DNA from 4 places in the Enterobacter sp. PL_is379 genome. Region 4 is predicted to be linked to each of the others. Evidence: predicted binding sites of a transcription regulator. Region 4 holds the regulator's gene; each other region holds the start of a gene.
What was found. Region 4 encodes sigma-54, which starts transcription at its own class of promoters, with help from an activator protein. Its sites were predicted from a motif close to GTTGGCACANNTTTCGCTNT; they were not measured.

Region 1 (8,016 bases), on a different contig from region 4:
GGACGTCCGTCGGCGACGCAGGAAGAGATTGAACATGTGGCGCGTTTGGCCAGTGTGCATGAGGATATTTTGCGTCTGCCGCAGGGCTACGAAACGGAAGTCGGGGAACGCGGCGTCATGCTGTCCGGCGGGCAAAAACAGCGTATCTCCATTGCCCGCGCGCTGCTGCTGAATGCGGAAATCCTGATCCTGGACGATGCGCTCTCCGCCGTGGATGGCCGTACCGAGCACGAAATCCTGCATAACCTGCGCCAGTGGGGCGACGGACGCACGGTGATTATCAGCGCCCACCGTTTGTCAGCGCTCACCGAAGCCAGCGAAATTCTGGTCTTACAACACGGGCACATTGCCCAGCGCGGGCAGCATGAAACGCTGGCCGAGCAGCCGGGCTGGTATCGCGATATGTACCGCTATCAACAGCTTGAAGCGGCGCTGGACGATGCGCCGGAGCAGGATGAGGAGGCCGCCAATGCGTAAGCTCGGAACAATGTGGCCGACGCTTAAACGTCTGCTGGCCTACGGCTCACCGTGGCGTAAACCGCTCTCGGTGGCCGTGCTTTTGCTCTGGATTGCGGCAATTGCCGAGGTGAGCGGTCCGCTGCTCATCAGCTATTTTATCGACAACATGGTCGCCAAAAGCTATCTACCGCTGGGTCTGGTGGCGGGTTTAGGCGTGGCCTACGTCGGCTTACAGCTGACGGCGGCAGGATTGCACTATGCTCAGTCGCTGCTGTTTAACCGGGCCGCCGTGGGCGTCGTTCAGCAGCTGCGTACCGATGTCATGGACGCGGCGCTTCGCCAGCCGCTCAGCGAGTTTGATATCCAGCCGGTCGGGCAGGTGATTTCGCGCGTGACCAACGATACCGAGGTGATCCGCGATCTGTACGTCACCGTGGTCGCGACGGTATTACGCAGCGCGGCGCTGATTGGCGCGATGCTGGTGGCGATGTTCAGCCTCGACTGGCGCATGGCGCTGGTGGCGATCACCATCTTCCCGGCGGTGCTGATTGTTATGGTGATTTACCAGCGCTACAGCACGCCGATTGTGCGTCGGGTGCGCGCTTACCTGGCCGACATCAATGATGGCTTCAACGAAGTGATCAACGGCATGAGCGTCATCCAGCAGTTCCGCCAGCAGGCGCGCTTTGGCGAACGCATGGGCGAAGCCAGCCGTTCGCACTATATGGCGCGTATGCAGACGCTGCGCCTGGACGGTTTCCTGCTGCGACCGCTGCTGAGCCTGTTCTCGGCGCTGGTGCTGTGTGGGCTGCTGATGCTCTTTGGCCTGAGCTCAAACGGTACGATTGAGGTGGGCGTGCTGTACGCTTTTATTAGCTATCTGGGACGCCTCAACGAGCCGCTGATCGAGCTCACTACGCAGCAATCGATGCTGCAACAGGCGGTCGTCGCCGGTGAGCGCGTCTTTGAGCTGATGGACAGGCCGCGTCAGGCCTACGGCAATGATGAGCGACCTCTGCAAAGCGGGGCAATCGCCTTTGATAACGTCTCGTTTGCCTATCGTGAAGACCGTCTGGTGTTGCAGGACATCACGCTTGACGTTCCGTCGCGCGGTTTCGTCGCGCTGGTGGGTCATACCGGCAGCGGTAAAAGCACGCTCGCCAGCCTGTTGATGGGCTACTACCCGGTCACGCAAGGCGAAATCCGCCTCGACGGGCGCCCGCTCGCGTCTCTTAGCCACACGGTGTTACGCAAAGGCGTTGCGATGGTGCAGCAGGATCCGGTCGTACTGGCCGATACCTTCTTTGCCAACGTAACCCTGGGGCGGGACTATTCAGAGGCACAGGTTTGGGCGGTACTGGAAACGGTGCAGCTGGCAGAGCTGGCGCGCGGGTTCAGCGACGGGATCAACACGAAGCTGGGCGAGCAGGGCAACAATCTCTCCGTGGGGCAAAAACAGCTCCTGGCGCTGGCGCGCGTCCTGATTGAAACGCCGCAGGTGCTGATTCTTGACGAAGCCACGGCCAGCATAGATTCCGGTACCGAGCAGGCGATTCAGCAGGCGCTGGCCGCCGTACGCGACCATACGACGCTGGTGGTGATTGCCCACCGCCTTTCCACCGTCGTCGATGCGGATACCATTCTGGTGCTGCATCGCGGACAGGCCGTTGAACGCGGTACGCACCGCGAGCTGCTGGAAGCAAAAGGGCGCTACTGGCAGATGTACCAGCTGCAGCTGGCGGGCGAAGAGCTGGCCGCCAGCGTGCGTGATGAAGAGTCGCTTAGCGCCTGATGCACTAAAATGAGGCGGCGCGCTAACAGTCATTCCTGTTGGTGCAAAACTGAAACGCACCCTGCACCGGCATGGTGCGTTTTTTTTCACCCGGGCGTTTAACAGAACCGTGTAACGCTCATCACACCGTTGTTCCCCTTCGTTTTCATTTCTGGCACACCCCTTGCAATACCTTCTGCGTAAGCTGCGGCCATTACCGAATTCTGACTGGAGGGGATCTATGAAGCTGGTTACGGTTGTAATCAAACCATTCAAACTCGAAGACGTGCGCGAAGCATTGTCTTCAATGGGTATTCAGGGACTGACTGTCACCGAAGTGAAAGGCTTTGGTCGTCAGAAGGGTCATGCCGAGCTTTATCGCGGGGCGGAATACAGCGTTAACTTTCTGCCAAAAGTAAAAATTGATGTCGCGATTGCTGACGATCAGCTTGATGAAGTCATTGATGTCATTAGCAAAGCGGCCTACACCGGCAAAATTGGCGACGGCAAAATTTTCGTTGCCGAACTGCAGCGCGTCATTCGCATTCGTACCGGCGAATCTGACGAAGCGGCTCTGTAATTAACGCCTGGCACACAGTGATAGGGATCGAGAAAATGAAGATAGCAACACTTAAAACGGGTCTGGGTTCGCTGGCACTGCTGCCGGGCCTGGCGCTGGCTGCTACCCCTGCGGTGGTCGACAAAGCCGATAACGCCTTTATGATGATCAGCACCGCGCTGGTGCTGTTCATGTCCATTCCGGGCATTGCGCTGTTCTACGGCGGCCTGATCCGTGGCAAAAACGTTCTCTCCATGCTGACGCAGGTTGCCGTGACGTTCGCACTGGTCTGCGTGCTGTGGGTGGTTTACGGTTACTCGCTGGCGTTCGGCACGGGCAACGCGTTCTTTGGTAACTTCGACTGGGTGATGCTGAAAAATATTGAGCTGACCGCGCTGATGGGCAGCTTCTATCAGTATATTCACGTGGCGTTCCAGGGCTCCTTCGCCTGTATTACCGTCGGGCTGATTGTGGGCGCGCTGGCCGAGCGTATTCGTTTCTCTGCCGTTCTGATCTTCGTGGTGGTCTGGCTGACGCTCTCCTATGTGCCGATTGCGCACATGGTCTGGGGTGGCGGTCTGCTGGCAACGCACGGTGCGCTGGACTTCGCGGGCGGTACCGTTGTTCACATCAACGCCGCGGTAGCGGGTCTGGTGGGTGCCTACCTGATTGGCAAACGCGTGGGCTTCGGTAAAGAAGCGTTTAAACCGCACAACCTGCCGATGGTCTTTACCGGTACGGCTATCCTCTACTTTGGCTGGTTTGGCTTCAACGCCGGCTCAGCGAGTGCAGCAAACGAAATCGCCGCGCTGGCCTTCGTGAACACCGTTGTGGCCACGGCGGGTGCAATCCTCTCCTGGGTATTTGGCGAGTGGGCGGTACGCGGTAAACCTTCTCTGCTGGGCGCCTGTTCGGGTGCCATCGCCGGTCTGGTTGGCATCACCCCAGCATGTGGTTATGTCGGTGTGGGCGGTGCGCTGCTGGTCGGCCTGGTGTCCGGTCTGGCGGGTCTGTGGGGCGTGACTGCACTGAAACGTCTGCTGCGCGTTGACGACCCATGCGATGTGTTTGGCGTGCACGGCGTGTGCGGTATCGTCGGCTGTATCATGACCGGTATCTTCACGGCGAAATCGCTGGGTGGTGTGGGCTACGCTGAAGGCGTCACTATGGTTCATCAGGTACTGGTGCAGCTGGAAAGTATTGCTATCACCGTGGTGTGGTCTGCCGTTGTCGCTTTCATTGGCTACAAACTGGCGGACATGACCGTCGGTCTGCGTGTCCCTGAAGAGCAGGAACGCGAAGGTCTGGACGTCAACAGCCACGGCGAGAATGCGTATAACGCGTAATAAACAGCAAAACGGCAACCTGAGGTTGCCGTTTTTAGTGTTTGTTCCCTCTCCCCGTGGGAGAGGGCCAGGGTGAGGGCATCAGGCCGCACAAGGTAAAAGCAAAACGGCAACCTCAGGTTGCCGTTTTTAGTGTGTATTCCCTCTCCCCGTGGGAGAGGGTCAGGGTGAGGGCATCAGGCCGCACATAATCATCCGCGATTACGCATTACCCCTTCCTGCACCGTTGAAGCGACCAGCACGCCGTCCTGGGTATAAAACTCCCCACGCACAAACCCGCGAGCGCTCGACGCCGACGTACTCTCCACGCTGTAGAGCAGCCACTCATTCATGTTGAAGGGACGGTGGAACCACATCGAGTGATCGATCGTCGCGACCTGCATCCCTTTTTCGAGGAAGCCGACGCCGTGCGGCTGCAGCGCCACCGGCAGGAAGTTGAAATCAGACGCGTAGCCCAGCAGATACTGATGCACTCGGAAATCTTCCGGCACGGTGCCGTTAGCCCGGATCCACACCTGGCGCTTTGGCTCGGCGGTGTGGCCCTTCATCGGGTTATGGAACTCAACCGGGCGGATCTCCAGCGGTTTATCGCAGAGAAACTTTTCTTTGACCTGAGGCGGAAGCAGATGCGCCAGCGCACGAGCGATATCCGTCTCCGATTTGAGATCGTCCGGCGAGGGGGCAGGGGGCATGACTTTCTGATGCTCATAACCCGGCTCTGGCGCCTGGAAAGAGGCGGTCATGTAAAAGATCGGCTTACCGTTCTGAATGGCCGCGACGCGGCGCGCGCTGAAGCTGTTGCCGTCTCGCAGAACTTCAACGTCATACACGATGGGTTTCGCGCTATCGCCAGGGCGTAAGAAGTAGCTGTGGAACGAATGCACCAGACGGTCTGCCGGGACAGTCTCCTTTGCTGCGTACAGAGCTTGTCCGACGACTTGCCCCCCGAAGACCTGGCGTAAACCTAAATCTTCGCTCTGTCCGCGAAAGAGTCCTTCCTCAATTTTTTCCAGGTTCAGTAATGTCAGCAGATTGTTCAGTGCCTGACTCATAGTTGTCCTCAATAAACGCCGTAGCGAAAGATAGGCTGAGTATAACGCAGAAATGAAAGTGGTCCGATGGGTAGAATAATCTGAATATCAGGATGATTTCAGGCATTAATCAGTGAGTTGTGCCACACTTAACTACGTTATGTGATTGAAACGACATCGGATGGGATCGATCCCGCTGGTGCATTGATAAGGAGACTTCAATGAAACTCGTGCCCATGCTAAGTGGTGTAGCTATTGCGGTGGCGTTGTCCGCCTGTGCCGGTAAGAGCGCCCAGGTGCCAGTGCCAGCAGCAGACCCGAACGGGATTAATACCCTTTCGCAGCAATCCATTCAGCAGCCTAACGTTTCCGGTACCATCTGGATTAAACAGAGAGTTGCGCTGCCGCCGGATGCGGTATTAACCGTGACGCTGTCTGATGCTTCCCTGGCCGACGCACCGTCGAAAGTCGTGGCTCAGCGTGCCGTTCGTACTGAAGGCAAGCAGGCGCCGTTTAGCTTCGTGTTGCCGTATAACCCGTCGGACGTGCAGCCTAACGCCCGTATCCTGCTGAGCGCAGCGGTAACCATCAACGGTAAGCTGGTCTTCATTACCGATACGGTCCAGGAAGCGATCAACAACGGTGGGACAAAAATCGACCTGAACCTGGTGCCGGTGCAACAGACCGAAGTGCCGGTCGCGCCGCAGACCAATCAGCCGTCCCTGCCAACCCCACCGACTCAGATGTAATATCTGCATTGCCCCTCTCCTCCGGGAGAGGGGTCAATATTCCCAGCGAAATTTCTGCAAATCGATCTGACCCGACCCTGACACCTGCACCCCCTCTGAAAGTAACGCCTGACGCTGACGCTGGAGATCCGGCCCGGTGAGTGAGATGACGCCATGACGATTCACCACCCGATGCCAGGGCAACGTACTGCCTTCCGGCAGCCGTTTCAGGACGCCTCCAACCTGTCGCGCCGCGCGCGGTGAACCGGCCAGGCGTGCGACATCACCATAGGTGGTGACATAGCCTTCCGGGATTGAGGCCACGATTTGCCATACGCGCTGTGGAAAGGAGTCGTGTTCGTCCATACCTTCACCTGTGGGGAGTTTCTGGAAAGCTATGGTAAACCAGGATCTTCATGATTGCTGCGCCTGTTTGCGCAAGAAACCAGCATCCGGTTCCTGGCGGCTTGCAATTGGGCCCTCGCACAGGGATAATGCGCCAGCGCGTTGGTTATCAACGCTCTCAATGGGGGCTCTGTTGGTTCTCCCGCAACGCTACTCTGTTCACCAGGTCAGGTCCGGAAGGAAGCAGCCAGGGCAGACGACGTGTGTGCCGGGATGTAGCTGGCAGGGCCCCCACCCATTTCTGCCCTCATAAGATCTTCCTGCTTCACCTCTCCCTTTAAACCGCTATCCCGCAATAATATTATGCCTATATTGTGTAATATATATTTCATCCCGCTGAAATATTATTGTCATAAACCTGTAATAATAGACTGTCATTTTATAATTGGATGGTTATTTTCTTCCATAACTCAAAAAAATATATATCTGGATAAGATTGTTAACTTCGTGTATTAAATAAAGTACTTATTCCGAAGGGAAGTGACAAACATGGCTACAGCGGTATTAAACGTTAAGATTGATGATGCGCTGAAAGAAAGACTTCGCCACTATGCGGAAGTGAATAACGAGAATTTAAGCGTGACGACAGAGAAACTGCTGCTGCTGGCGTTCGAAGCAGTAGAAGAGGCGGGAGTATCGGAAGAGGATATTGATAATCAGCACACGGAAGAAGAGAGTGTTTCTCCTTTTACTCCTAAAGAAATCAAAGCTCTACGCAAACTTCTGAAGAAGAGAAAATGAAACAACAACTGTCAACTGCCAGTGACTACAAAGAGGCCTGCGATCTGTTGCGTTCAGGCTACGTGAAGCATGTACGTCTTGGCTGGAATGTCGGAAGTGATGAGTTCTTTCGTATTGCGTCTGACTGGTGTGATACCGGCGCAAAAATAAAGAAAGACGGTGAAAACTTCGTTATTTCACTGAAGGGTTTTCCTATTCCTGCTCAGCATTAACTCCTGACTAGTGAAAACTGCTGACTGTATCCGTGACAGTCAGCAGTTTTTATTTTTTATGATCTGCTTCAAAATTTTTAATATTAGATCACGCTGCGTTTTAACGATGGCACGTTTTTATTCAGGGCGAGCCATAGCGGTTTGATCCTCAGCAACGCCTGTTCAAGCTCTGTCGATTCGAGCGAGAAGGGCATCCGTAAATAGCGATCAAATGCGCCAGATAAACCAAACCGCGTACCGGTTCCCAGATTGATCCCCAGAATCTCAGCCCGCGCGGCAAGCTGTGTCGCCAGCATGCCTGGCAGCTCAATCCAGTAAGAGAGCCCGCCTTCCGCTTCATGGAATTTCCAGTCCGGGAAATGTTCGCGCAACAGTTCACCGCATCGATCGCGTCGTTCCGCCAGCATCTTCCGGCGCGCGGGCAGAAACGTCTCGCTGTTGTTAATGAGCCACAGCATCGCCAGCTGTTCCAGCAGCGGCGAGCCTAAATCCAGAGTATCCCGCGTCTGGGCAAGCGTGGCGATCGTGCGCGAGGAGGCGCGGATCCAGCCAAGGCGCAGCCCTCCCCAGAAGCTTTTTCCGGCAGAACCTAAGGTGATGACGGTGGCCTGCGGGTTAAAAGCGGCCAGCGGTGGCGGGGGAGGCGCGTCAAACCAGAGATCCACCATCGTTTCATCCACCACCAGCGCCGTGCGGGTTTGGGCAGCAATATCCGTGATGGCCCGACGGGTCGCGATATCCATACAGCGCCCGGTGGGGTTATG
Region 2 (8,016 bases), on a different contig from region 4:
TTCAGCGGCGGCAGCGCGGCCATCGCCATCAGCCCGACCAGCATCGCCAGTGAAATTACCGGCATCTTTTTGCCAATCCCGCCCAGCTTTTCGATGTCCCGATGGCCGGTGCGGAACCAGAGGCTTCCCGCGCCGAGGAACAGGGTGCTTTTAAACAGGCTGTGGTTAACGAGGTGATAAAGACCGCCGATAAAACCGGCCGCGATTAGCGCCGGATGATTGAGCGCCAGCCCGGTTACGCCCGCGCCAATACCGAGCAGGATGATGCCGATATTTTCAAGCGTGTGGTACGCCAGAAGACGCTGGATATTGTGCTCCATCAGCGCGTACAGGCCGCCGACGAACGCGGTAATCATTCCGGCGATCAGCAGCACAACGCCCCACCATAGCGGCGGTTGTCCGCCGGTCAGCGTAATCGCCAAAATTCCGAACAGACCCACTTTCATCACCACCACCGAAAACAGCGCGGCGGCGGGCGCGGAGGCATTCGCATGCGCCTGCGGCACCCAGCCGTGCAGCGGGATGATGCCAGCGAGCAGGCCAAAGCCGATAACGCCCAGCAGCCAGACGTCATTCCCCAGCGGATGCCCGTTGAGCGCAGAGAAATCCAGCGTGCCAAAGCGTTGCCACACCAGCCAGCAGGCCAGCACCAGCAGCAGCGCCCCCAGGCGTCCCAGCGCAAACCACAGCTTGCCGGAGGCGCTGCAGCCCGTCAGGAACACGCCGAACAGCGCCATGATCTCCGCCATCACCACCAGCGCGCCGAGGTTGCTGGCGATAACGGTACAGACCGCCGTCGCCATCAGCAGATTGACCAGCAGGCCGTTGGCTTTAGCGTGCGGGTGGCGGTGCCAGTCGATATTGAACAGGCTGATAAACAGCCCGCACAGACCAAACGTCACCAGCCAGATGGCGTTCAGGGGCGTGATCTCAACGGTGTGCCGAATCAGCGGCATCACGGTTTCTGCGGACTGGCCGCCGAGCAGGACAACGCCGCCTGCCGCCAGCGTCATCAGGCTAGCTACCGCCCCGCCAATCCCGGCGATCGCGCCGCTCAGGGTTTTATGGAATGAGAAGATCAGCGCCAGAACAGCGGCGGCAGTAAAACAGGCTACCGCGCTGGTAATCATCATTGCCGCGTTCATTTCGCCCCCTCGTTAAGCGCCTGTAGCAGAGAAAGGTCGCCAAAATCACTGTTGATGGTCAGCTCGCGTTTACGCTTGCTGGTACGGGCGATGTCGCGAATGTTAACCAGAATCAATGCCTTAGTCGGGCAGGTGCGCACGCAGGCCGGACCCTGCTCATCGAAGCTGCACAGGTCGCACTTCACCGCCACGGCGCGGATGCCGGGCACCCAGTCCAGCAGCGTGCTTACGCGTGCCGGAGCCGGTGGCGCAGGCGGGGCTTTTGGCGAGTTAGCGTTCGCCGGAATGTGCAGCGGACGGCTGCCGGAAAATTCAATCGCGCCAAACGGGCAGGCGATGCCGCACAGCTTGCAGCTTACGCACAGGCTTTCGTTCAGCTGGACAGCGCCATCAACACGGGTGATGGCATTCACTGGGCAGACACCCGCGCAGGGAGCATCTTCGCAGTGATGGCAGAGCTGCGGGGCAGACTCTTTTTCATTACGCATGACGTGCAGGCGCGGCATGGACTGCAGCCCATGCAGGCGATGCGTTTCCGAACACGCCGCCTCACAGGTTCGACAGCCAATACAGACCGTCGAGTCGGCAATTACAAAACGGTTCACCGGGTCATCCTCTGGTGATAGTCATTTTTGACGAAAAACTGTCTTGTCGACACTTCTCGACACGCAAGGGTCAGGCCACGTTCGCTGAGGCATTTCCGTCCATCAGCTGCTTCAGGTTGACCGGGAGATCGCGTTCAACGGCGGCGTACAGGCCGTTATAGACCGGCGCGATTTTTTCCAGATAGTGCTCCAGCACCTGCTGGCGATCGCGGTTGCTGACGTGGCCGTCCACCATGCCGTCGGCCATCAGCTGCGCCTTCGCAATACACTGTTTTTCGCCGTCTTTTGTCTCGAGGTGGTACTCAATGGTGTGGCTGTTGAAGTTATCCGCCAGGGTCACGTTAATGGTGAAATGGCCGAACAGGACAAAGCTCATATCCCCCTGTGCCGCGCAGCTCATCGCGTGGTGAAGACGCGCTTTCGAGAGGGTAATGCCCTGAACCAGCGAGTTGCAGTAAAGGTGCCACTGGTCCTGCAGCTGCTGATGACGCTGCGCGATGTAATCCGCTTTTTCGCTGATTTCCCAAATAGTCATAGAAGGTATCCGTTTAATGGAGATAGCGGCTGTTAAGCAGATTCCATGCCAGTTTTTATCAATATGATTTTTAATGGATTTAATTGCAAAACCGCTGTCAACGCCGCGGTGTCGACGTGTCATTTCGACAGCGTTGACATCGTCACGCCTTAACAAAAATCAAGCTGGCACCGTTATTGCATTCAATGGCGCAATTCACTGAGGAGGCGTCATGCACGAAATCACCCTCTGCCAGCGGGCTCTGGAACTTATCGAGCAGCAGGCAGTGCAAAACCACGCGAAACGCGTTACCGGCGTCTGGCTGAAGGTCGGGGCGTTTTCCTGCGTCGAGACCAGCGCCCTGAATTTCTGTTTTGAACTGGTGTGCCGCGGCACGCTGGCGGAAGGCTGCGAACTGCATATTGAAGAGCAGCAGGCGGAATGCTGGTGCGAGCAGTGCCAGCAGTACGTCACCCTGCTGTCATCAAAGGTTCAGCGCTGTCCGCAGTGTCAGAGCACCGGTCTTCGCATCGTGGCGGATGACGGCATGCAGATCCAACGTCTCGAAATCGAGAAGGAGTAAAGTATGTGTAGTACCTGCGGTTGCGCCGAAGGCAACCTGTATATAGAAGGGGATGAACATCGCCCCCATTCCGCGTTTCGCTCCGCGCCCTTTTCTCCTGCCCCACGCCCTTCTGCGGCACTGACCGGTATCACCTTCGCTCCACAGCGCTCCGATGCGGGCGATCTGCACTACGGCCACGGGGAGGCGGGGACCCACGCACCGGGCATCAGCCAGCGCCAGATGCTGGAGGTGGAAATCAACGTGCTGGACAAAAATAATCAGATAGCCGCCCGCAACCGCGTCCGCTTTGCCACCCGCAAACAGCTGGTGCTGAATCTGGTCTCCAGCCCCGGCTCCGGCAAAACCACGCTGTTAACGGAAACGCTCAAACGCCTGAACGGGCGCGTCTCCTGCGCGGTGATTGAAGGCGACCAGCAAACCGTTAACGACGCGGCGCGTATTCGCGAAACCGGCACCCCGGCGATTCAGGTTAATACCGGCAAAGGCTGCCACCTGGATGCACAGATGATTGCCGACGCCGCCCCGCGTCTGCCGCTGGCGGATGATGGCATTCTGTTTATTGAAAACGTCGGCAACCTGGTCTGCCCGGCGAGCTTCGACCTGGGCGAACGGCACAAGGTGGCGGTGCTTTCGGTGACCGAAGGCGAAGACAAACCGCTGAAGTACCCGCATATGTTTGCCGCCGCGTCCATCATGCTGCTGAACAAAGTCGACCTGCTGCCGTACCTGAATTTCGACGTGGATAAGTGCCTGGCGTATGCCCGTGAAGTGAATCCAGAGATTGAGATCCTGCTGGTCTCCGCCACGCGCGGTGACGGCATGGACAGTTGGCTACAGTGGCTGGAGAACGAGCGATGTGCATAGGCGTACCTGGGCAAATTTACGCCATCGACGGTAATCAGGCCAAAGTCGAGGTCTGCGGCATCCTGCGCGACGTGGACCTGACGCTGGTGGGCAACACAGATGAAACGGGCGCATCGCGTCTCGGCCAGTGGGTGCTGGTGCACGTGGGGTTCGCCATGAGCGTAATTAACGAAGCGGAAGCCCGCGACACGCTGGATGCGTTGCAGAACATGTTTGACGTGGAGCCTGACGTGGGCGCGCTGCTATACGGCGAGGAGCGGTAATCATGCGTTACGTTGATGAATACCGCGCGCCGGAGCAGGTGCTACAGCTGATCGGCCACCTGAAAACGCGCGCAGCGCTGCTGGACTACACGACAGAAAGACCGCTGCGGATCATGGAGGTGTGCGGCGGGCACACGCACGCCATCTTCAAATTTGGCCTCGACCAGCTGCTGCCGGAGAACATCGAGTTTATCCACGGCCCCGGCTGCCCGGTCTGCGTGCTGCCGATGGGGCGCATCGACAGCTGTATTGAAATTGCCAGCCAGCCCGACGTCATTTTCTGCACCTTTGGCGACGCGATGCGCGTGCCGGGGAAAAACGGCTCGCTGCTGCAGGCAAAAGCGCGCGGTGCGGACGTGCGGATCGTCTATTCGCCGATGGATGCCCTGACGCTGGCAGAGAATAATCCCGCGCGCAAGGTGGTGTTCTTTGGCCTGGGGTTTGAAACCACCATGCCCGCCACCGCCATCACGCTGCAGCAGGCGAAAGCGCGCGGCGTCGATAACTTTTTCTTCTTCTGCCAGCACATTACGCTTATCCCCACCCTGCGCAGCCTGCTGGAAGAGCCGGGAAACGGCATTGACGCCTTTCTGGCACCGGGGCATGTCAGCATGGTGATTGGCACAGACGCCTACGGTTTTATCGCTGAACAGTACAATCGTCCGTTAGTGGTCGCTGGTTTCGAACCACTTGATCTACTGCAAGGTGTCACCATGCTGGTTGAGCAGAAAATAGCGGCCCTGAGTGCAGTGGAAAACCAGTACCGGCGCGTGGTGCCGGATGCGGGAAATGAACGGGCACAGCAGGCGATAGCCGACGTGTTTAGCGTTGAGGGCGACAGCGAATGGCGTGGTCTGGGGCTGATTGCCGAATCCGGCGTGCGCCTGACGTCAGCCTATCGCACATTCGACGCCGAAGCGCATTTCCGCCCGCAGCCGCAGCAGGTTTACGACGATCCCCGGGCCCGCTGCGGCGAGGTGCTCACCGGCAAATGCAAACCGCATCAGTGCCCGTTATTTGGCAATACCTGCAACCCGCAAACGGCGTTTGGCGCGCTGATGGTCTCCTCCGAAGGGGCGTGTGCCGCGTGGTATCAGTATCGCAACCAGGAGAGTGAAGCATGAATACGGTTGAAATGGCGCACGGCAGCGGCGGACAGGCGATGCAGCAGTTGATTAACCGGCTATTTATGTCGGCCTTTAACAACCCCTGGCTTGCCGAACAGGAAGACCAGGCGCGCATTGACCTCGCCCCCCTCACCGCCCAGGGCGACAGGCTGGCCTTCTCCACCGACAGCTACGTCATTGACCCGCTGTTCTTCCCGGGTGGCGATATCGGCAAGCTCGCCGTCTGCGGCACGGCCAACGACGTGGCCGTCAGCGGCGCCGTTCCGCGCTACCTCTCCTGCGGGTTTATCCTCGAAGAGGGCTTGCCGATGGAGACGCTCACGGCAGTGGTTAACAGCATGGCGCAGACCGCGCGCGAGGCGGGGATAGCTATCGTCACCGGCGATACCAAAGTGGTGCAGCGCGGCGCGGCCGACAAGCTGTTTATCAACACCGCCGGCATGGGGGCGATCCCCGCCGATATTCACTGGGGCGCGCAGCAGCTTAGCATGGGCGACGTGCTGATCGTGACCGGAACGCTGGGCTGCCACGGGGCGACCATCCTGAACCTGCGCGAAGGCCTGGGGCTGGACGGGGAACTGCGCAGCGACTGCGCGGTGCTCACCCCGCTGATTCAGACGCTGCGTGCCGTACCCGGCGTCAAAGCCCTGCGGGACGCCACGCGAGGCGGTGTGAATGCCGTGGTCCACGAATTTGCAGCAAGCTGCGGGTACGGGATTGAACTCACCGAGCGCAGCCTGCCCGTTAAGCCCGCCGTTCGCGGGCTTTGCGAACTGCTGGGGCTGGACCCGCTTAACTTCGCAAACGAAGGCAAACTGGTGATTGGCGTTGAACGCGCGGCCGCGGAAGCCGTTCTTGAACAGCTGCGGGCTCATCCGTCAGGAAAAGAGGCGGCAATGATTGGTGAAGTGGTTGAGCGCAAAGGGGTGCGCCTGACCGGGCTTTATGGCGTGAAGCGCACGCTGGATCTGCCGCACGCGGAACCTTTACCCCGTATTTGCTAGAACCGCGCCAAAAGCGGTCAGCACGGATTTTTTTGCTCGTTTTTACTGGAAAGCACTATGCCGTATACACCGATGAGCGATCTTGGACAGCAGGGCCTGTTTGACATCACGCGCACACTTTTACAGCAGCCCGATCTCGGCGCGCTGAGCGATGCCCTGACCCGGCTGGTCAGGCAGTCGGGGCTGGCCGACAGCGCCGCGATTGTACTGTGGCATAGCGGAACGCACCGCGCGAGCTACTACTCAACGCGTGACAATGGCAAAACGTTTGAATACGAAGACGAAACGTATCTCGCGCATGGCCCGGTGCGCCGCATTCTCTCCCGACCTGAAGTGCTGCACTGCAACTTTGAGGAGTTCCGCCAGGCGTGGCCGCGGCTCGCGGAGAGTAACCTCTATCAGCCTTTCGGGCATTACTGCATGTTGCCGCTGGCGGCAGAGGGTCAGATTTTTGGCGGCTGCGAGTTTATCCGCACCACCGACCAGCCCTGGAGCGAGGCGGAATACGAACGCCTGCACACCTTTACCCAGATTGTGGCCGTCGTCGCTGAGCAGATCCAAAGCCGCGTCACCAATAATGTGGATTACGACCTGCTGAGCCGCGAACGCGACAACTTCCGCATTCTGGTCGCCATCACCAACGCCGTGCTGTCACGGCTCGACATGGATGAACTGGTGAGCGAAGTCTCGAAAGAGATACACCACTATTTCAAAATCGACGCCATCAGCATTGCGCTTCGCGGCCATCGCAAGGGCAAGCTGAACATCTACTCCACGCATTATCTTGATGAAGCCAACCCGGCACACGAGCAGAGCGAAGTAGATGAAGCGGGGACCCTTTCTGAACGAGTCTTCAAAAGCAAAGAGATCCTCCTGCTCAACCTGAACGAGCAGGACCCGGTAGCGCCGTACGAGCGGATGCTGTTTAACACCTGGGGCAACAAAATTCAGACCCTGTGCCTGCTGCCGCTGATGTCCGGCAACACCATGCTGGGCGTGCTTAAGCTGGCGCAGTGTGAGGAGGGCGTGTTCACCACCGCCAACCTGAAGCTGCTGCGTCAGATCGCCGAACGTATTTCCATCGCCCTGGATAACGCCCTCGCCTATCAGGAAATTCATCGTCTGAAAGAGCGTCTGGTGGATGAGAACCTGGCCCTGACCGAACAGCTCAACAACGTGGACAGCGAGTTTGGTGAAATCATCGGGCGCAGCGATGCCATGTACAGCGTGCTCAAGCAGGTCGAGATGGTGGCGCAAAGCGACAGCACGGTGCTGATCCTAGGCGAAACCGGTACGGGTAAAGAGCTGATTGCCCGCGCTATTCACAACCTGAGCAACCGCAACAGCCGACGGATGGTGAAGATGAACTGCGCCGCGATGCCCGCAGGGCTGCTGGAAAGCGATCTGTTCGGCCACGAACGCGGTGCATTCACCGGGGCAAGCAGCCAGCGGCTGGGCCGTTTTGAGCTGGCGGACAAGAGCTCGCTGTTTCTCGACGAAGTGGGCGATATGCCGCTGGAGCTACAGCCGAAACTGCTGCGCGTGTTGCAGGAGCAGGAGTTTGAGCGCCTGGGAAGCAACAAGCTAATCCAGACCGACGTGCGGCTGATTGCCGCCACCAACCGCGATCTGAAAAAAATGGTCGCCGACCGCGAGTTTCGCAGCGACCTTTACTATCGCCTGAACGTGTTCCCTATCTTCCTGCCGCCGCTGCGCGAGCGCCCGGAAGATATCCCCCTGCTGGTCAAAGCGTTTACCGCCAAGATCGCGCGCCGGATGGGGCGAAATATCGACAGCATTCCTGCCGAGACGTTACGTACCCTTTCATCGATGGAGTGGCCCGGCAACGTGCGCGAGCTGGAAAACGTCATCGAACGTGCGGTGCTGCTGACGCGCGGCAATGTGCTG
Region 3 (8,016 bases), on a different contig from region 4:
AGCGACGACAATTCACACAGTAGCGACACGACAACCAGTAAAAAGGGATTTTTCTCCCTCATTCTGAACCAGCTTTTCCACGGCGAACCGAAAAACCGTGATGAACTGCTGGAGCTGATTCGTGATTCCGGGCAGAACGACCTTATCGACGAAGATACGCGCGAAATGCTCGAAGGGGTAATGGACATCGCCGACCAGCGCGTTCGCGATATCATGATCCCCCGCTCGCAGATGATCACCCTGAAACGTAACCAGACGCTGGACGAGTGCCTCGATGTGATCATCGAATCCGCCCACTCGCGTTTCCCGGTCATCAGCGAAGACAAAGATCACATCGAAGGGATTTTGATGGCGAAAGACCTGCTGCCGTTTATGCGCAGCGATGCCGAAGCCTTCAGCATGGAAAAAGTGTTACGCCAGGCCGTGGTTGTGCCGGAAAGTAAACGTGTGGATCGGATGCTGAAAGAGTTTCGCTCTCAGCGTTACCACATGGCGATTGTTATTGATGAATTTGGTGGCGTTTCCGGTCTGGTCACGATCGAGGATATCCTTGAGCTGATCGTGGGCGAAATCGAAGACGAGTACGACGAAGAAGAAGATATCGACTTCCGTCAGCTTAGCCGCCACACCTGGACCGTGCGCGCGCTGGCCTCCATCGAAGACTTCAACGACGCCTTCGGAACCCACTTCAGCGATGAAGAGGTCGATACCATTGGCGGGCTGGTGATGCAGGCCTTTGGCCACCTCCCGGCGCGTGGAGAGACCGTTGACATCGACGGTTACCAGTTCAAAGTAGCCATGGCCGACAGCCGACGTATTATACAGGTTCACGTCAGAACGCCGGACGACTCACCGGTGCCAAAACTGGAAGATTAATGTAAATGGCATTTGCCCCATTGCTTGAACGCCAGCGCGTCCGTTTGCTGCTGGCGCTGTTACTCGGAGCCAGCGGTACGCTGGCTTTTTCTCCTTACGATATCTGGCCCGCGGCCATTCTCTCCCTGATGGGGCTTCAGGGTCTGACCCTGAACCGTCGTCCGGTACAGGCTGCCGCTATCGGCTACTTCTGGGGGCTGGGGCTGTTTGGCTCAGGTATTAACTGGGTCTACGTCAGCATCGCCCAGTTTGGCGGTATGCCTGGCCCGGTAAACGTCTTCCTGGTGGTACTGCTCGCCGCCTATCTCTCGCTCTATACCGGTCTGTTCGCCGGCATCCTTTCTCGCCTGTGGCCCAAAACCAACTGGCTGCGCGTCGCCATTGCCGCGCCGGTGGTCTGGCAGGTAACCGAGTTCCTGCGCGGTTGGGTGCTGACCGGCTTCCCGTGGCTGCAGTTCGGCTACAGCCAGATTGACGGCCCGCTGAAAGGCCTGGCACCGGTAATGGGTGTTGAAGCTATCAACTTCCTGCTGATGGTCGTGAGCGGCCTGCTGGTATTAGCGCTGGTCACGCGAGGCTGGAAACCGCTGGCTGTGGCGCTGGTGCTGTTCGCCCTGCCCTTCCCGCTGCGCTATATCCAGTGGTTCACGCCTGAGCCCGATCGCGCCATGCGGGTTTCCATGGTGCAGGGGAATATCCCGCAGTCCATGAAGTGGGACGAGAAAGAGCTGCTGAATACGCTGAAGATCTATGCCAACGCCACCGAAGAGGTGATGGGTAAATCGCAGCTGATTATCTGGCCGGAGTCTGCGATCCCCGATCTGGAAATTAACCAGCAGCCGTTCCTCAACATGATGAACGATCTGCTGCTGGCCCGCGGCAGCACGCTTATCACCGGGATTGTCGATGCGCGTCTGAATCAGCAGAACCGCTACGACACCTACAACACCATCATTACGCTCGGCAAAGACAGCGAATACAGCTACCACTCCACTGACCGGTACAACAAGAACCACCTGGTGCCATTTGGTGAATTTGTGCCGCTGGAATCGATTCTGCGCCCGCTGGCCCCGTTCTTTGATTTGCCGATGTCCTCCTTCAGCCGCGGACCGTACGTTCAGCCTCAGCTGCACGCGCACGGCGCTGCCCTGACGCCGGCCATCTGCTACGAAATCATTCTCGGCGAGCAGGTGCGCGATAACTTCCGCCCGGATACGGACTATCTGCTGACCATCTCCAACGATGCCTGGTTTGGTAAGTCAATTGGCCCGTGGCAGCACTTCCAGATGGCACGTATGCGCTCCCTGGAGCTGGCGCGTCCGTTACTGCGCAGCACCAACAACGGCATCACCGCCGTGATTGGTCCGCAGGGTGAAATTCAGGCGATGATCCCGCAGTTTACCCGTGAGGTACTGACCGCTAACGTCACGCCGACCACGGGACTGACGCCATACGCCCGTACCGGCAACTGGTCGCTGTGGATACTGACCACGCTGTTCGGCTTTGGCGCAGTGCTGATGAGCCTGCGTCAGCGTCGTAAATAACCTTCCCTTCTGTTGCCGGGTGGCGCTGACGCTTACCCGGTAAATCCTCCCAAACTCCCATTCTGGCACGCCTATTGCTTTGTTTATTCAGGTAAACGCAGTTTGGCTTAACGTGCAACTTTGTCGCACCAGCGTAGATCATCGGTAGCACCGAAACGGTGCAACGGGAGATATTTGCCTCTGAATGGTGCGGCGCGCTTCGCAAAAATAAACAATAACGCAGCAAAATCTTTACATTAAGCCAGACTAAATGTTAACAAGCTTGCATAACACTGCACTCGCATTGCGCGAGATATAACAACATCACAATGGGTATCAATGCGTCTCTGGCGCTGATAAAAAAGGAGTTGGGTATGCAATTACGTAAACTGGCCACAGCAATGCTGGTTATGGGAATGTCTGCTGGCGTGGTCCACGCTGAAGATGCGCCTGCAGCAGGCAGCACTCTCGACAAGATTGCCAAAAACGGCGTCATCGTGGTCGGCCACCGTGAATCATCTGTCCCGTTCTCTTACTACGACAACACGCAAAAAGTCGTGGGTTATTCACAGGATTACTCCAACGCTATCGTTGAAGCCGTGAAGAAAAAGCTGAACAAACCTGACCTGCAGGTGAAGCTGATCCCAATCACTTCACAGAACCGTATTCCACTGCTGCAAAACGGCACCTTTGATTTCGAGTGTGGCTCCACCACCAACAATCTCGAGCGTCAGAAGCAGGCTGCCTTCTCTGACACCATCTTTGTTGTAGGCACCCGCCTGCTGACGAAGAAAGGCGGCGAGATTAAAGACTTCGCTGATCTGAAAGGTAAAGCGGTTGTTGTCACCTCCGGTACCACGTCAGAAGTGCTGCTGCACAAGCTGAACGACGAGAAAAAAATGGATATGCGCATCATCAGCGCGAAAGACCATGGCGACTCCTTCCGTACCCTGGAAAGCGGTCGTGCCGTCGCGTTTATGATGGATGACGCCCTGCTGGCGGGCGAACGTGCGAAAGCGAAGAAACCTGACAACTGGGATATCGTCGGCACCGCGCAGTCGAAAGAAGCCTACGGCTGTATGCTGCGTAAAGACGATCCGCAGTTCAAAAAGCTGATCGATGACACCATCGCTCAGGTGCAGACCTCTGGCGAAGCGGAAAAATGGTTCGACAAATGGTTCAAGAACCCGATTCCACCTAAAAACCTGAACATGAATTTTGAACTGTCTGACGACATGAAAGCGCTGTTCAAATCTCCAAATGACAAGGCTCTTAACTAATTAGAACAACAGGGGCGGGATCTCCTGCCCTCTCGATTGTCGGGAAGCATGGACAGACTATACGTTGAGTGGTCGTTCCCCACTCAACGCGAAAAATGAGCTTCTCACCAATCTTCGAGGGTAGCGCTGCTACCCTTTTTTTTCTGGAGTTTATTATGTCAATCGACTGGAACTGGGGCATATTTCTGCAACAAGCCCCGTTCGGCAACACCACCTATCTTGGCTGGCTGTGGAGCGGCTTTCAGGTCACCGTGGCATTATCGATAACGGCGTGGATCATCGCGTTTCTTGTCGGTTCTTTGTTCGGTATTCTGCGCACCGTCCCTAACCGTTTTCTTTCAACACTCGGCACCCTGTATGTGGAACTGTTCCGTAACGTTCCGCTGATCGTGCAATTCTTTACCTGGTATCTGGTTATCCCGGAACTGCTTCCGGAAAATATTGGCATGTGGTTCAAGTCGGAACTGGATCCGAACGTACAGTTCTTTGTCTCCTCCATGATGTGTCTGGGGCTGTTTACCGCTGCGCGCGTTTGCGAGCAGGTGCGTGCCGCCATTCAGTCATTGCCCCGTGGACAAAAAAATGCGGGTCTGGCGATGGGGTTAACCCTGCCACAGACCTACCGCTACGTGCTGCTGCCTAACGCCTACCGCGTCATCGTTCCGCCGATGACCTCCGAGATGATGAACCTGGTGAAAAACTCGGCCATCGCCTCGACCATTGGCCTGGTCGATATGGCTGCACAGGCGGGCAAGCTGCTGGATTACTCCGCTCACGCGTGGGAATCCTTCACCGCGATCACGCTCGCCTATGTTCTGATAAACGCTTTCATCATGCTGGTGATGAACCTGGTTGAACGCAAAATTCGCCTGCCGGGCAACATGGGGGGCAAATAATGTACGAATTTGACTGGAGTTCTATCGTTCCATCCATGCCTTACCTGCTTGATGGCCTGATGATTACCTTAAAAATCACCGTCATTGCCATCATCGTCGGTATCGTCTGGGGCACTCTGCTGGCCGTTATGCGACTGTCGAGCTTTAAGCCGCTCGCCTGGTTCGCGACCGCTTACGTTAACGTATTCCGCTCCATCCCGCTGGTGATGGTGCTGCTGTGGTTTTACCTGATCGTGCCCGGCTTCCTGCAGAACGTGCTGGGGCTGTCGCCGAAAACCGATATCCGTCTGATCTCGGCGATGGTAGCGTTCTCGATGTTTGAAGCCGCTTACTATTCAGAGATTATCCGAGCGGGCATTCAGAGTATCTCCCGCGGACAGTCCAGCGCCGCGCTGGCGCTGGGGATGACGCACTGGCAGTCCATGCAGCTCATTATTCTGCCGCAGGCGTTTCGCGCCATGGTTCCGCTCCTGCTGACCCAGGGTATCGTGCTGTTCCAGGATACCTCGCTGGTCTACGTTCTGAGCCTGGCAGACTTCTTCCGTACCGCGTCAACCATCGGTGAGCGTGATGGTACGCAGGTTGAGATGGTGCTCTTCGCGGGTGCGGTCTATTTTGTGATTAGTTTAAGCGCGTCGCTGTTGGTCAGCTGGCTGAAGAAAAGGACGGTATAATGATTTCCCTGAAAAATGTTTCTAAATGGTATGGGCACTTTCAGGTGCTGACCGACTGCTCCACCGAAGTGAAAAAAGGCGACGTGGTGGTAGTGTGCGGGCCGTCAGGTTCCGGTAAATCGACGCTGATCAAAACCGTCAACGGACTGGAGCCAGTGCAGCAGGGTGAGATCGTCGTCAACGGTACTAAAGTCAACGACAAGAAAACCAACCTCGCCCAGCTTCGCTCTCACGTTGGCATGGTATTCCAGCATTTTGAGCTGTTCCCTCACCTCTCTATTATTGAGAACCTGACGCTGGCGCAGGTTAAAGTGCTTAAGCGTGATAAAAAAGCGTCGCGCGAGAAAGGTCTGAAGCTCCTGGAACGCGTTGGGCTTTCTGCGCATGCCGATAAGTTCCCGGCGCAGCTTTCTGGCGGCCAACAGCAGCGTGTGGCGATCGCCCGCGCGCTGTGCATGGATCCGGTGGCGATGCTGTTTGATGAGCCCACGTCGGCGCTCGATCCGGAGATGATCAACGAAGTGCTGGACGTGATGGTCGAACTGGCGCACGAAGGGATGACCATGATGGTGGTGACCCACGAAATGGGCTTCGCCCGTAAGGTGGCCAACCGCGTGATCTTTATGGACGAAGGGAAAATTGTCGAAGACTCACCGAAAGAAGAGTTCTTTGCTAACCCGAAATCCGAGCGTGCGAAAGATTTCCTTGCGAAAATCCTGCACTAATCTTCCCGGTGCGCAATCTGCGGATTGCGCACTGCTTCACGCTTTCACTCACTTCCTCTCGTCGGCGTCACATTGCAGCGTTAACCTTGTCACAAAATAACGCTACGTATGGAGAACGCTATGGCACAGCCTATTATTCTCGATTGCGATCCGGGTCATGATGACGCGATCGCGCTCGTCCTTGCACTTGCCTCCCCTGAACTCGACGTCAAAGCCGTCACCTCTTCTGCCGGAAACCAGACGCCGGATAAAACGCTGCGTAACGTTTTGCGTATGCTGACGTTGCTCAAGCGTACCGATATTCCCGTCGCTGGCGGAGCCCTCAAGCCCCTGATGCGTGAATTAATTATCGCGGATAACGTGCATGGTGAAAGCGGGCTGGACGGTCCGGCGCTGCCGGAGCCGGGCTTCGCGCCGCAAAACTGCACCGCCGTGGAGCTGATGGCGAAGGTGCTGCGCGAGAGCATGGAACCCTTGACGCTGGTGGCTACCGGGCCGCAAACCAACGTCGCGCTGCTGCTGAACAGCCACCCTGAACTGCACAGCAAAATAGCCCGTATCGTCATCATGGGCGGGGCCATGGGGCTGGGTAACTGGACGCCTGCGGCGGAGTTCAACATCTTTGTCGACCCGGAAGCCGCTGAGATTGTCTTCCAGTCCGGCTTACCGATTGTAATGGCGGGACTGGACGTTACCCATCGCGCGCAGATTATGGCGGACGATATTGAGCGCTTCCGTTCCGTTGGTAATCCGGTCGCGACAACCGTGGCCGAGCTGCTCGACTTCTTTATGGAGTATCACAAAGCCGAGAAGTGGGGCTTCCACGGCGCGCCCCTGCACGACCCGTGCACCATTGCCTGGCTGTTAAAGCCTGAGATATTCACCACGGTTGACCGCTGGGTTGGCGTGGAAACGCAGGGAAAATACACCCAGGGAATGACGGTGGTGGATTATTACTCGCTGACGGGGAATAAGCCGAATACTACCGTGATGGTGGACATCGACAGGGAGGCGTTTGTGGATTTGCTGGCGGAGAGACTGGACTACTATAGTGCAGCCTGATGCCCTCACCCCTACCCTCTCCCACGGGGAGAGGGAGCAAACACTAAAAACGGCAACGGGGTTGCCGTTTTGCTTTTACCTTTTGCGGCCTGATGCCCTCACCCCGGCCCTCTCCCACAGGGAGAGGGAGCAAACCTGCGCTTTACCTAGGGCTCAAACGGACGACGCTGGAACTGATCGTGGCCGCATTTCGGGCACAGCGACAGAACCTCCGGCGTATACACCGCAATATGGTGGTGGCAATTCTCGCACACCAGATTTCCGAGCCCGACCACCTCACCGCTGTGGTACACACCATGGTGGTTCAAATCCTGAAAGACCTCGCGCCACTCCAGCTGCGTTTTATCCGTAATATCGGCCAGCTCCTGCCACAGGCTCTCTTTGATCACCCGCATGAAAACGCTGTCCGTGACCTCCTCCTGGCTCTCCTGGTAGCTGCGCGCGAACTCTTCCAGATCGCGACGCACGGCGCGCGTCACCTCTTCCACTTCGGTTCGCGTTAACTCACCCGTTTGCGACACGCGGGCACGCGCCTGCTCCACCAGCGCATCGATATCGCGCTCGCCGTTACGCAGTCGTTCCGTCAGTGTCGCCACCAGTTCGCGGTAAAATTGAGCAACCTTGTTCATCATTTTGCCTCCCGGGTAAGTAACTATTTCTAATAATAGACCTTATTTCATCGCCGCTTTGTCAGGTGAAGCACAGACCCGGTAAATTCCTGCAAAGCGCATTTGTGCGAAAGGCTGTTTTGACGCGGGCGTTTGGGCTATGCTATGCGGATCTGAATGACCACATCCATTGGCTACATTTGTAGCTGTATTGAAAACAGGACCACTGGCTGCCATGCAAGAGCAATACCGCCCGGAAGAGATAGAATCAAAAGTCCAGCAACACTGGGACGAGAAGCGCACCTTTGAAGTAACCGAAGACGAGAGCAAAGAGAAGTATTACTGCCTGTCGATGCTTCCCTATCCTTCTGG
Region 4 (8,016 bases):
TGGCGACGGTATTTTTGGCGTGGAAGCTGCCGCGCAGCGTTATTTCAATAAGCCAGCCAGCCGTCTGAGCATGTCAGAAGCAGCACTTCTGGCCGCTGTCTTACCGAATCCCATCCGCTTTAAAGCCAGTGCCCCATCAGGGTACGTGCGAAGCCGTCAGGCGTGGATCCTACGCCAGATGAATCAGCTGGGTGGAGAGGGTTTTATGCAGCGTAATAATCTTATGTAGGGCGGGTAAGCGCAGCGCCACCCGCCGAAGGGGCGAACGTTAGTCTTCGTCAAAGCCGGCGTTAAACAGGGCAATCACCGCCGCCAGCGCTTCCTCTTCCTGAGGTCCGGTGGCTTCGACTTCAATCTGGCGGCCTTTGGCGGAATCCAGCATTAGCAGGGCGATCACGCTGTTCGCTTCCGCTTCGGTACCTTCGTCATTCCGCAGCAGAACCTCTGCATCGAAACCCTGCATCAGCTCAAACAGTTTCATCGCCGGGCGGGCGTGCATACCCAGCTTATTGGTGATCTCAACGGTTTGTTTTACGGTCATGTTTTACGTTTTTCCAGCGTGCGATGACGGGACTGAACGTTCTTCCCGCGCGAGCGGAAATAGTCGGCCAGCTGTTCGGCGATATAAACCGAACGATGTTTACCGCCGGTACAGCCAATCGCCACCGTCAGGTAGCTACGATTGTTTGTCTCCAGCATAGGTAACCATAGCTCAAGGTAGCTTCGCGTCTGGTAGATAAAATTGTGAACTTCTGTGTGCCGGTCGAGGAAGGCCGCGACGGGTTTATCCAGACCGGTCATGGGACGCAGCTTCGGATCCCAGTGCGGGTTAGGCAGGAAGCGCACGTCGAAAACGTAATCCGCATCAATCGGAATACCGTGCTTAAATCCGAAGGATTCGAACACCATCGTCAGCTCACGCTCGCGTTTACCCAACAACCGGGTACGCAGCATTTCCGCCAGCTCGTGAACGGACATCTCAGAGGTGTCGACAATCAGGTCGGCACGAGAGCGCAGCGGCTCCAGGAGGTCGCTCTCTTCATCGATCGCGCTCTCCAGAGAGAGGTTCTTACTGGAAAGCGGGTGCAAGCGACGGGTATCGCTGTAGCGGCGGATCAGCGTATTGCGGTCTGCATCAAGGAAAAGCAGCTGAGGCGAAAACGCATCAGGCAGGTTGCTCATGGCCTGCTCGAAGATCTCTGGCGATTCAGGCATGTTACGGACGTCGATGCTGACGGCGGCAGAGGTTTGTCTCTCCGCAAGCGTGCGGGCCAGGTCGGGCAATAACACGACCGGCAGGTTATCGACGCAGTAAAAACCCATGTCTTCCAGCGCGCGCAGAGCAACGGATTTCCCCGACCCTGAACGGCCACTGACAATCATCAGCACCATGTTCCGTTTCTCCTCAGGACAACAGATGTGAAGGCCATCTCCTGGTTATGCATCATCCTGATTGCCTTCTGCTTCAGTGATAATTTGATAGAGCTCTTCATCACTTTGAGCCGAGCGCAGTCGACGGCAAATGGTTTTGTCAGCCAGACGCTTGGCGACCAGCGACAGCGTATGCAGATGGGTTTTCGTCTGGTCAGCAGGCACCAGCAGCGCGAAGAGGAGATCGACGGGCTGGTTATCAATGGCATCGAAGGCGATGGGTGTTTCAAGTTGCACAAACACACCGACGGCACGCAGGGTATCCTCTTCCAGTTTGCCATGCGGGATCGCGATGCCGTTGCCGATACCGGTACTGCCCATCTTTTCACGGGTCAGAATCGCTTCGAACACCACCTGCGGCGGCAGGCCCAGCTGTTTTGCGGCCAGTTCACTGATGATCTCCAGCGCACGTTTTTTGCTCTGGCAGTGAACCGCACTGCGGGTACATTCCTGGTTAAGGACATTGCTCAGTTGAAGAGCGGAATCGTTGTTCATCATAATTTCACCTAAGCGCTAACTGTACAAATGGCCTGTTGTGTTTCACAACAGGCCGTCCTGCACCCGTTAACTGCCCGGACAATTAGTGTTGTTTCAGTTTATCTTTATGTTTATTGAGCTGTCGCGCAAGCTTATCAATTAAGCCGTCGATAGCAGCGTACATGTCTTGCCCTTCCGCACTGGCATGCAGTTCACCCCCGTTAACATGCAGGGTGGCATCCGAGATATGAGTCACTTTCTCCACTTTCAACACAATATAGACCTGATTGATCCTTTCGAAATACTGCTCGAGTTTTGCAAACTTCGCGTTCACAAAGTCGCGTAAAGCCTCAGTAATTTCGACGTTTTGTCCAGTGATGTTGAGCTGCATAGTGTCTTCCTTATCGGTTGTGTCAGACCAGCTGTTTACGCTGGTTGGACGGCGGAATGGATAAAGACTCTCGATACTTCGCAACAGTACGACGTGCCACCATAATACCCTGATCGGACAGCATGGTGGTTAACTTACTGTCGCTTAGTGGCTTCGCGGGATTCTCCGCGGCGATCAACTTCTTCACCAGGGCACGAATGGCCGTTGACGACGCTTCACCGCCGCCCTCGGTATTTACATGGCTGGAGAAGAAATACTTAAGCTCAAAAATACCGCGTGGACTGTGCAGATACTTCTGCGTGGTGACACGGGAAATGGTTGATTCATGCATTTCGACGGCCTGGGCGATATCCGCCAGTACCATCGGTTTCATATACTCTTCGCCCTGCTCAAAGAAGGCCTGCTGCTGTTCGACAATACAGCGGCTGACGCGTAGCAGCGTATCATTTCGGCTCTCCAGACTTTTGATCAGCCATCGCGCTTCCTGCAAATTGCTACGAATATATTGATTGTCGGAGTCGTTACGCACGCTGGTGCACATGGAGGCATACTGCTGGTTGATTTGCAGGCGAGGGATGCTGTCTGAATTCAGTTCAACGACCCAGCGGCCATTGTGTTTTCTGACCAGCACATCCGGGATGACGTACTCGGGCTCGCTGGTCTGGATCGACTGTCCCGGGCGCGGATCGAGCGACTGGATCAGATTCACCGCTTCTTTCAGCACTTCTTCCTTCAGGCGCGTGACGCGCATCAGGGAGCGGAAATCGTGGTTCGCCAGCAGATCCAGATGATCGCTGATGATTAAGCGCGCCTCGTCGAGCCACGGCGTCTCTTTGCTGAACTGAGAAAGCTGGATCAGCAGGCAGTCGCGCAGATCTTTTGCGGCCACGCCTACCGGATCGAAACGCTGGATGCGCTTCAGAACGGCTTCAACTTCCTCAAGCTCTATCTCGTCGTCGCCCATGCTTTCCAGAATATCGTCCAGCGTGACGGTCAAATAGCCGGTGTCGTCAACGGCATCGACAATTGAGGTGGCAATCGCGCGGTCGGTATCGGAGAAGGGAGTGAGCTCCACCTGCCACATCAGGTAATCCTGCAGTGACTGGGTGGTTTCGCCCTGATAGACCGGTAGCTCATCATCCTGGTAGTCTGCACGCGTACCGGAAGGGGTTCCGGCGGTGTAGATTTCATCCCAGCTGGCATCCAGCGGAAGCTCGTCCGGCATCTCTTTTTGTTCGAGTGCATCCGCGGTGTCGAGCGCTTCTGTATCCTGCGATTGCTGGGTATCTACCTCGTCATGAAGATCGGTTTGTTCCAGTAGGGGGTTGCTGTCCAGCGCCTGCTGGAGCTCCTGCTGAAGTTCTAACGTGGACAGTTGCAACAGGCGAATTGCCTGCTGTAGCTGCGGCGTCATCGCCAGTTGTTGGCTGAGCCTTAATTGCAAACCTTGCTTCATGTTCAGAGCATTTTTCTCCGGTTCGGCGTTACGTTACCTCTACCCTATCAGAGTCTGAAGTCTTCCCCAAGATAGACGCGCTTAACATGATCGTCTTCGAGGATCTGCTGTGGCGTACCGTGGGCGATCAGATTGCCCTGGCTCACAATATACGCGCGTTCACACACGGCCAGCGTTTCACGGACGTTGTGGTCGGTGATCAGTACGCCAAGCCCGCTGTCACGCAGGTGTTCAATGATACGTTTAATGTCGATAACCGAGATTGGGTCAACGCCCGCAAACGGTTCATCCAGAAGGATAAACTTCGGGTTTGCGGCCAGCGCACGGGCAATCTCAACACGACGGCGTTCGCCCCCGGAGAGAGCCTGACCGAGGCTGTCGCGCAGATGCTCAATGTGGAACTCTTCCATCAGCTCGTTGGCACGATCCTGACGCTGTTCGCTGGTCAGATCGTTACGAATTTGTAGGACCGCCATCAGGTTATCGTAAACGCTAAGACGACGGAAAATGGAGGCTTCCTGCGGCAGGTAGCCGATCCCGCGACGTGCGCGTGCGTGCAGCGGCAGAAGACTGATGTCTTCATCGTCAATGACAATGTTGCCGGCATCGCGCGGCACAATGCCAACGACCATGTAGAAAGTGGTGGTTTTACCCGCACCGTTAGGGCCAAGCAGCCCTACAATTTCGCCGGAGTTGACGGTCAGACTGACATCTTCTACGACACGGCGGCCCTTATAGGCCTTCGCGAGATTTTTTGCAGTTAATGTTGCCATAACGAATTAGTTACTCTTCTTCTGTGCCGGGGCCTGGCCTTTGCCTTTGTCCTGCAGCTGCGACGGAACCAGTACGGTGGTGACGCGTTTGCCTTTCTCGCTGGAGGCCTGCATTTTTTGCTCTTTTACCAGATAGGTAATCTGGTCGCCGGTAATGTTGCTGTCCAGCTGTTCCAGGTACGCATTACCGGTCAGGATGACCAGGTCCTTCGCCAGCTCATAGTGCATGTGCGTAGCGTGACCTTTCACCGGCTTGCCGTTGTCCTGCATCTGATAGAAGGTGGCCGGGTTACCGTAACCATCAATGATCTCTTTGCCCTGCTCGCCACCCGGACGGGTCACGACCACTTTGTCGGCGTTGATTTTGATGGTGCCCTGAGTCATGACGACGTTACCCGTGAAGGTGACGACGTTGCCCTGCATATCGAGAGACTGGGTATCGGACTCGATATGGATCGGTTGGTCGGTATCGCCCGTTACAGCAAGCGCGGGGAGACTGGTCGCCAGCATCGCGCTGGCGATAATTACTTTAAGGCTGAGTTTGTTTGTTTTGAATTTCATAGGAGGTTCTAACCTTTTCAATCAGCTCGGCGTTTTTGCTGCGTAAGTTCCCGCGCATTCTCAAACCGCTGGAATTAAATGTTGTGCCATACAGTGTGACCAGATCCTGCGACGTCACGTCCTGGGTTACCAGGTTGATCTGGGCATTATCCGTCGTAATTTTTCGTAGCTGCGAGTCAGCGGTCAGGGCGTTGACTTCAACGTGGCCATACAGATAAAGCATACGGTCATTTGTCAGTTTTGCCCGATCTGACTTAATTGACCACGTCGGCACTTTGTCCTTATCAAATGTGGTCATGACAGGTTGGGTAAACCACGAAATACCATCATCTGAAAAATATTCAACATGCTGGGCAATCAGGCGATAGTTCAGCGCGCCTTCAGGGCTGTAGACCACGGTGTCGCTGTGATCGCTTTTATAGGTTGGATCGTTATTGTTGATCACTTCCGTTTGCGTATCGTCGCGATCGGCAAGGTTCACGCCAATCAATACCAGTGCGACAAGCGAAAGCAAAATGATAATCCAACGTCTGGTTTTACTCATATCGATTGCCCTTTGGCCTCATCAAGCTTGCCCTGCGCCAGCAGGAGCAGATCGCAGACTTCACGTACGGCACCGCGGCCCCCGTTGATGTGGGTAACGTAGTCAGCGCGCGGGATCAGCAGCGGATGCGCATCGGCAACGGCGATGCTAAGCCCAACTTCAGCCATCACGGGCCAGTCAATCAGATCGTCCCCGACGTAGGCCACGTTTTCCGGTGCGATAGCCAGTTTACCCAGTAAATCCTTAAACGCCGCCATCTTATCGGATTGCCCCTGATACAGATGGGTAATGCCTAAGGTTTCACAGCGGTCTTCTACCAGTTTAGCTTTTCGCCCGGTGATGATAGCCACCTCAATACCTGAGGTGAGCGCACAGCGGATACCGTAGCCGTCGCGAACGTTAAACGCTTTCAGCTCTTCACCATTATTGCCCATGTAAATCAGGCCGTCGGAGAGTACCCCATCCACATCCAGGATGAGCAGACGAATGTTTTCCGCCTTTGCCATCATCTGGGTACTGACCGGACCATAACAGGTTGCAAGGGATGCACCCGCATTACTCATTGTCTTATCCTTCATTACACTACGCCTGCGCGCAGCAGATCATGCATATGTACCACACCCAGCAACTGGTCGCCATCGGCAACCATAACGGAGGTGATATGGCGGGACTGCATCAGGTTCAGCACATCCACGGCCAGCGTACCCGGACGCACGCGGATACCGCCTGGCGTCATCACGTCGGCAATGCCGAGCGTGCGGACATCGACACCCATGTCGAACACGCGACGCAGGTCGCCATCGGTGAAGATCCCCTGAATTTTCATCAGATCGTCGCACACGACCGTCATCCCCAGATTCTTGCGGGTGATTTCCAGCAGCGCATCACGCAGGGAGGCTTCTTTACTGACGTGAGGGATCTCATCCCCGGTGTGCATAATATCGTTTACCCGAAGCAGCAGCTTGCGCCCCAGCGCACCGCCCGGGTGGGAAAGCGCGAAATCTTCCGGCGTAAAACCACGGGCTTCGAGCAGCGCGACGGCAAGCGCATCACCCATGACCAGCGCGGCGGTGGTGCTGGACGTCGGCGCCAGGCCGAGCGGACAGGCCTCCTTGGGCACTTTCACGCACAGGTGAATGTCTGCCGCCCGCGCCATGCTGCTTTCCGGACGGCTGGTCATGCAAATAAGCGGCACCTGCAGGCGCTTCAGTACCGGAATCAACGCCAGGATCTCATTGGACTCACCGGAGTTGGACAGCGCGATGACGATATCCTGCGGCGTGACCATACCCAGATCGCCGTGCGCGGCTTCCCCCGGGTGCACAAAGAAGGACGAGGTGCCGGTACTGGCAAACGTTGCCGCCATTTTGCGTCCAATGTGGCCGGACTTACCCATCCCCATCACCACGACTTTGCCGGCACAGTAGAATATCTTCTCACATGCCAGACTAAAATCCTGATTAATGTACTGATCTAACTGCGCCAGACCTTCACGTTCAATCTCCAGAACGTCTTTGCCTGCTTTCTGAAAGTCAAAACCCGGCTGCAATTCTATTTGCGACATAATGCGTTTCCGTTACCCAGAGAGAAGAGGCGAGAGCCAGTACAGCATCGCCATCCATACGATAAATCCACCCGTCAGCAGCGCGCCTGCGCCTTTGCCGATCTGTCGTTGCCGCCGCCAGCAGAGCAGGGCAAATATCACGCTGACCAATAACATCACGCCGTAGTCGCGTGAGAACGCCAGGGGATTAAAGGGCCCTGGCGTAATCAGGGCCGGCAGCCCCATCACAATGGCGATATTAAATATGTTGGAACCGATGATATTACCAATGGCAATGTCATCCTCACCTTTGCGTGCCCCCGCAATGGCCGTAGCCAGCTCCGGCAGGCTGGTACCGATGGCAATCACCGTCAGGCCAATGGTCAGTTCACTGATGGCGAAATAGTTCGCCAGCACCGTCGCGTTATCCACGACCATACGCGTTGCCATCGGCATGATGATCAGCGCAACGCCAAGCCACAGCAGGGCAACAGGCAGCGTGCCTTCTCGCGGAAGTTCGGCGACCTGCTCACGCGTGAGGCTATCCTGGCCCTGCTTTTCAGCCAGACGGGCGATTTTAACACTATAGAGCAGCCAAATAACGGCCAGCGCCAGCAAGAAAATGCCGTCGCTGTAGCTCAGTACACCATCGTAAAATACGCACCCTGCCAGCAGACTTACGATTAACATTAGCGGCAATTCACGGCGCAGAACATCAGAATGCACGCGAAATGGATGGAGCAGTGCCGCCAGGCCTAAAATCAAGAGTATATTGACGATGTTAGAGCCAATCGCAGTGCCGACTGCCAGGTCTAACTGGCCATGCAGCGATGCCGAGAC

Region 1: the regulator sigma-54 is predicted to act here: its motif matches at 2,402-2,421, upstream of glnK (P-II family nitrogen regulator).
Region 2: the regulator sigma-54 is predicted to act here: its motif matches at 2,368-2,387, upstream of hycA (formate hydrogenlyase regulator HycA).
Region 3: the regulator sigma-54 is predicted to act here: its motif matches at 2,482-2,501, upstream of AC0TOY_RS21860 (amino acid ABC transporter substrate-binding protein).

What each region holds. Positions count from the first base shown of each region.
Region 1 covers NZ_JBVPGT010000026.1:189,563-197,578, forward strand. The annotation lists gene AC0TOY_RS08855 (SmdA family multidrug ABC transporter permease/ATP-binding protein) at 1-477, shown strand, start outside; gene AC0TOY_RS08860 (SmdB family multidrug efflux ABC transporter permease/ATP-binding protein) at 470-2,251, shown strand; gene glnK (P-II family nitrogen regulator) at 2,472-2,810, shown strand; gene amtB (ammonium transporter AmtB) at 2,846-4,135, shown strand; gene tesB (acyl-CoA thioesterase II) at 4,327-5,187, opposite strand; gene AC0TOY_RS08880 (YbaY family lipoprotein) at 5,388-5,915, shown strand; gene AC0TOY_RS08885 (MGMT family protein) at 5,949-6,260, opposite strand; RNA gene ffs (signal recognition particle sRNA small type) at 6,431-6,527, shown strand; gene AC0TOY_RS08895 (hypothetical protein) at 6,789-7,040, shown strand; gene AC0TOY_RS08900 (hypothetical protein) at 7,037-7,252, shown strand; gene yczR (MocR-like transcription factor YczR) at 7,336-8,016, opposite strand, start outside.
Region 2 covers NZ_JBVPGT010000031.1:347,459-355,474, reverse strand. The annotation lists gene hycC (formate hydrogenlyase subunit 3) at 1-1,145, opposite strand, end outside; gene AC0TOY_RS18160 (4Fe-4S dicluster domain-containing protein) at 1,142-1,750, opposite strand; gene hycA (formate hydrogenlyase regulator HycA) at 1,821-2,285, opposite strand; gene hypA (hydrogenase maturation nickel metallochaperone HypA) at 2,497-2,847, shown strand; gene hypB (hydrogenase nickel incorporation protein HypB) at 2,851-3,714, shown strand; gene AC0TOY_RS18140 (HypC/HybG/HupF family hydrogenase formation chaperone) at 3,705-3,977, shown strand; gene hypD (hydrogenase formation protein HypD) at 3,980-5,101, shown strand; gene hypE (hydrogenase expression/formation protein HypE) at 5,098-6,108, shown strand; gene flhA (formate hydrogenlyase transcriptional activator FlhA) at 6,166-8,016, shown strand, end outside.
Region 3 covers NZ_JBVPGT010000033.1:107,321-115,336, reverse strand. The annotation lists gene corC (CNNM family magnesium/cobalt transport protein CorC) at 1-876, shown strand, start outside; gene lnt (apolipoprotein N-acyltransferase) at 882-2,420, shown strand; gene AC0TOY_RS21860 (amino acid ABC transporter substrate-binding protein) at 2,774-3,679, shown strand; gene gltJ (glutamate/aspartate ABC transporter permease GltJ) at 3,835-4,575, shown strand; gene gltK (glutamate/aspartate ABC transporter permease GltK) at 4,575-5,249, shown strand; gene AC0TOY_RS21845 (amino acid ABC transporter ATP-binding protein) at 5,249-5,974, shown strand; gene rihA (pyrimidine-specific ribonucleoside hydrolase RihA) at 6,095-7,036, shown strand; gene AC0TOY_RS21835 (zinc ribbon-containing protein) at 7,183-7,665, opposite strand; gene leuS (leucine--tRNA ligase) at 7,880-8,016, shown strand, end outside.
Region 4 covers NZ_JBVPGT010000024.1:77,186-85,201, forward strand. The annotation lists gene mtgA (monofunctional biosynthetic peptidoglycan transglycosylase) at 1-229, shown strand, start outside; gene npr (PTS phosphocarrier protein NPr) at 269-541, opposite strand; gene rapZ (RNase adapter RapZ) at 538-1,392, opposite strand; gene ptsN (PTS IIA-like nitrogen regulatory protein PtsN) at 1,438-1,929, opposite strand; gene hpf (ribosome hibernation promoting factor) at 2,012-2,299, opposite strand; gene rpoN (RNA polymerase factor sigma-54) at 2,322-3,755, opposite strand; gene lptB (LPS export ABC transporter ATP-binding protein) at 3,803-4,528, opposite strand; gene lptA (lipopolysaccharide ABC transporter substrate-binding protein LptA) at 4,535-5,089, opposite strand; gene lptC (LPS export ABC transporter periplasmic protein LptC) at 5,058-5,633, opposite strand; gene kdsC (3-deoxy-manno-octulosonate-8-phosphatase KdsC) at 5,630-6,196, opposite strand; gene kdsD (arabinose-5-phosphate isomerase KdsD) at 6,211-7,197, opposite strand; gene AC0TOY_RS06065 (calcium/sodium antiporter) at 7,210-8,016, opposite strand, start outside.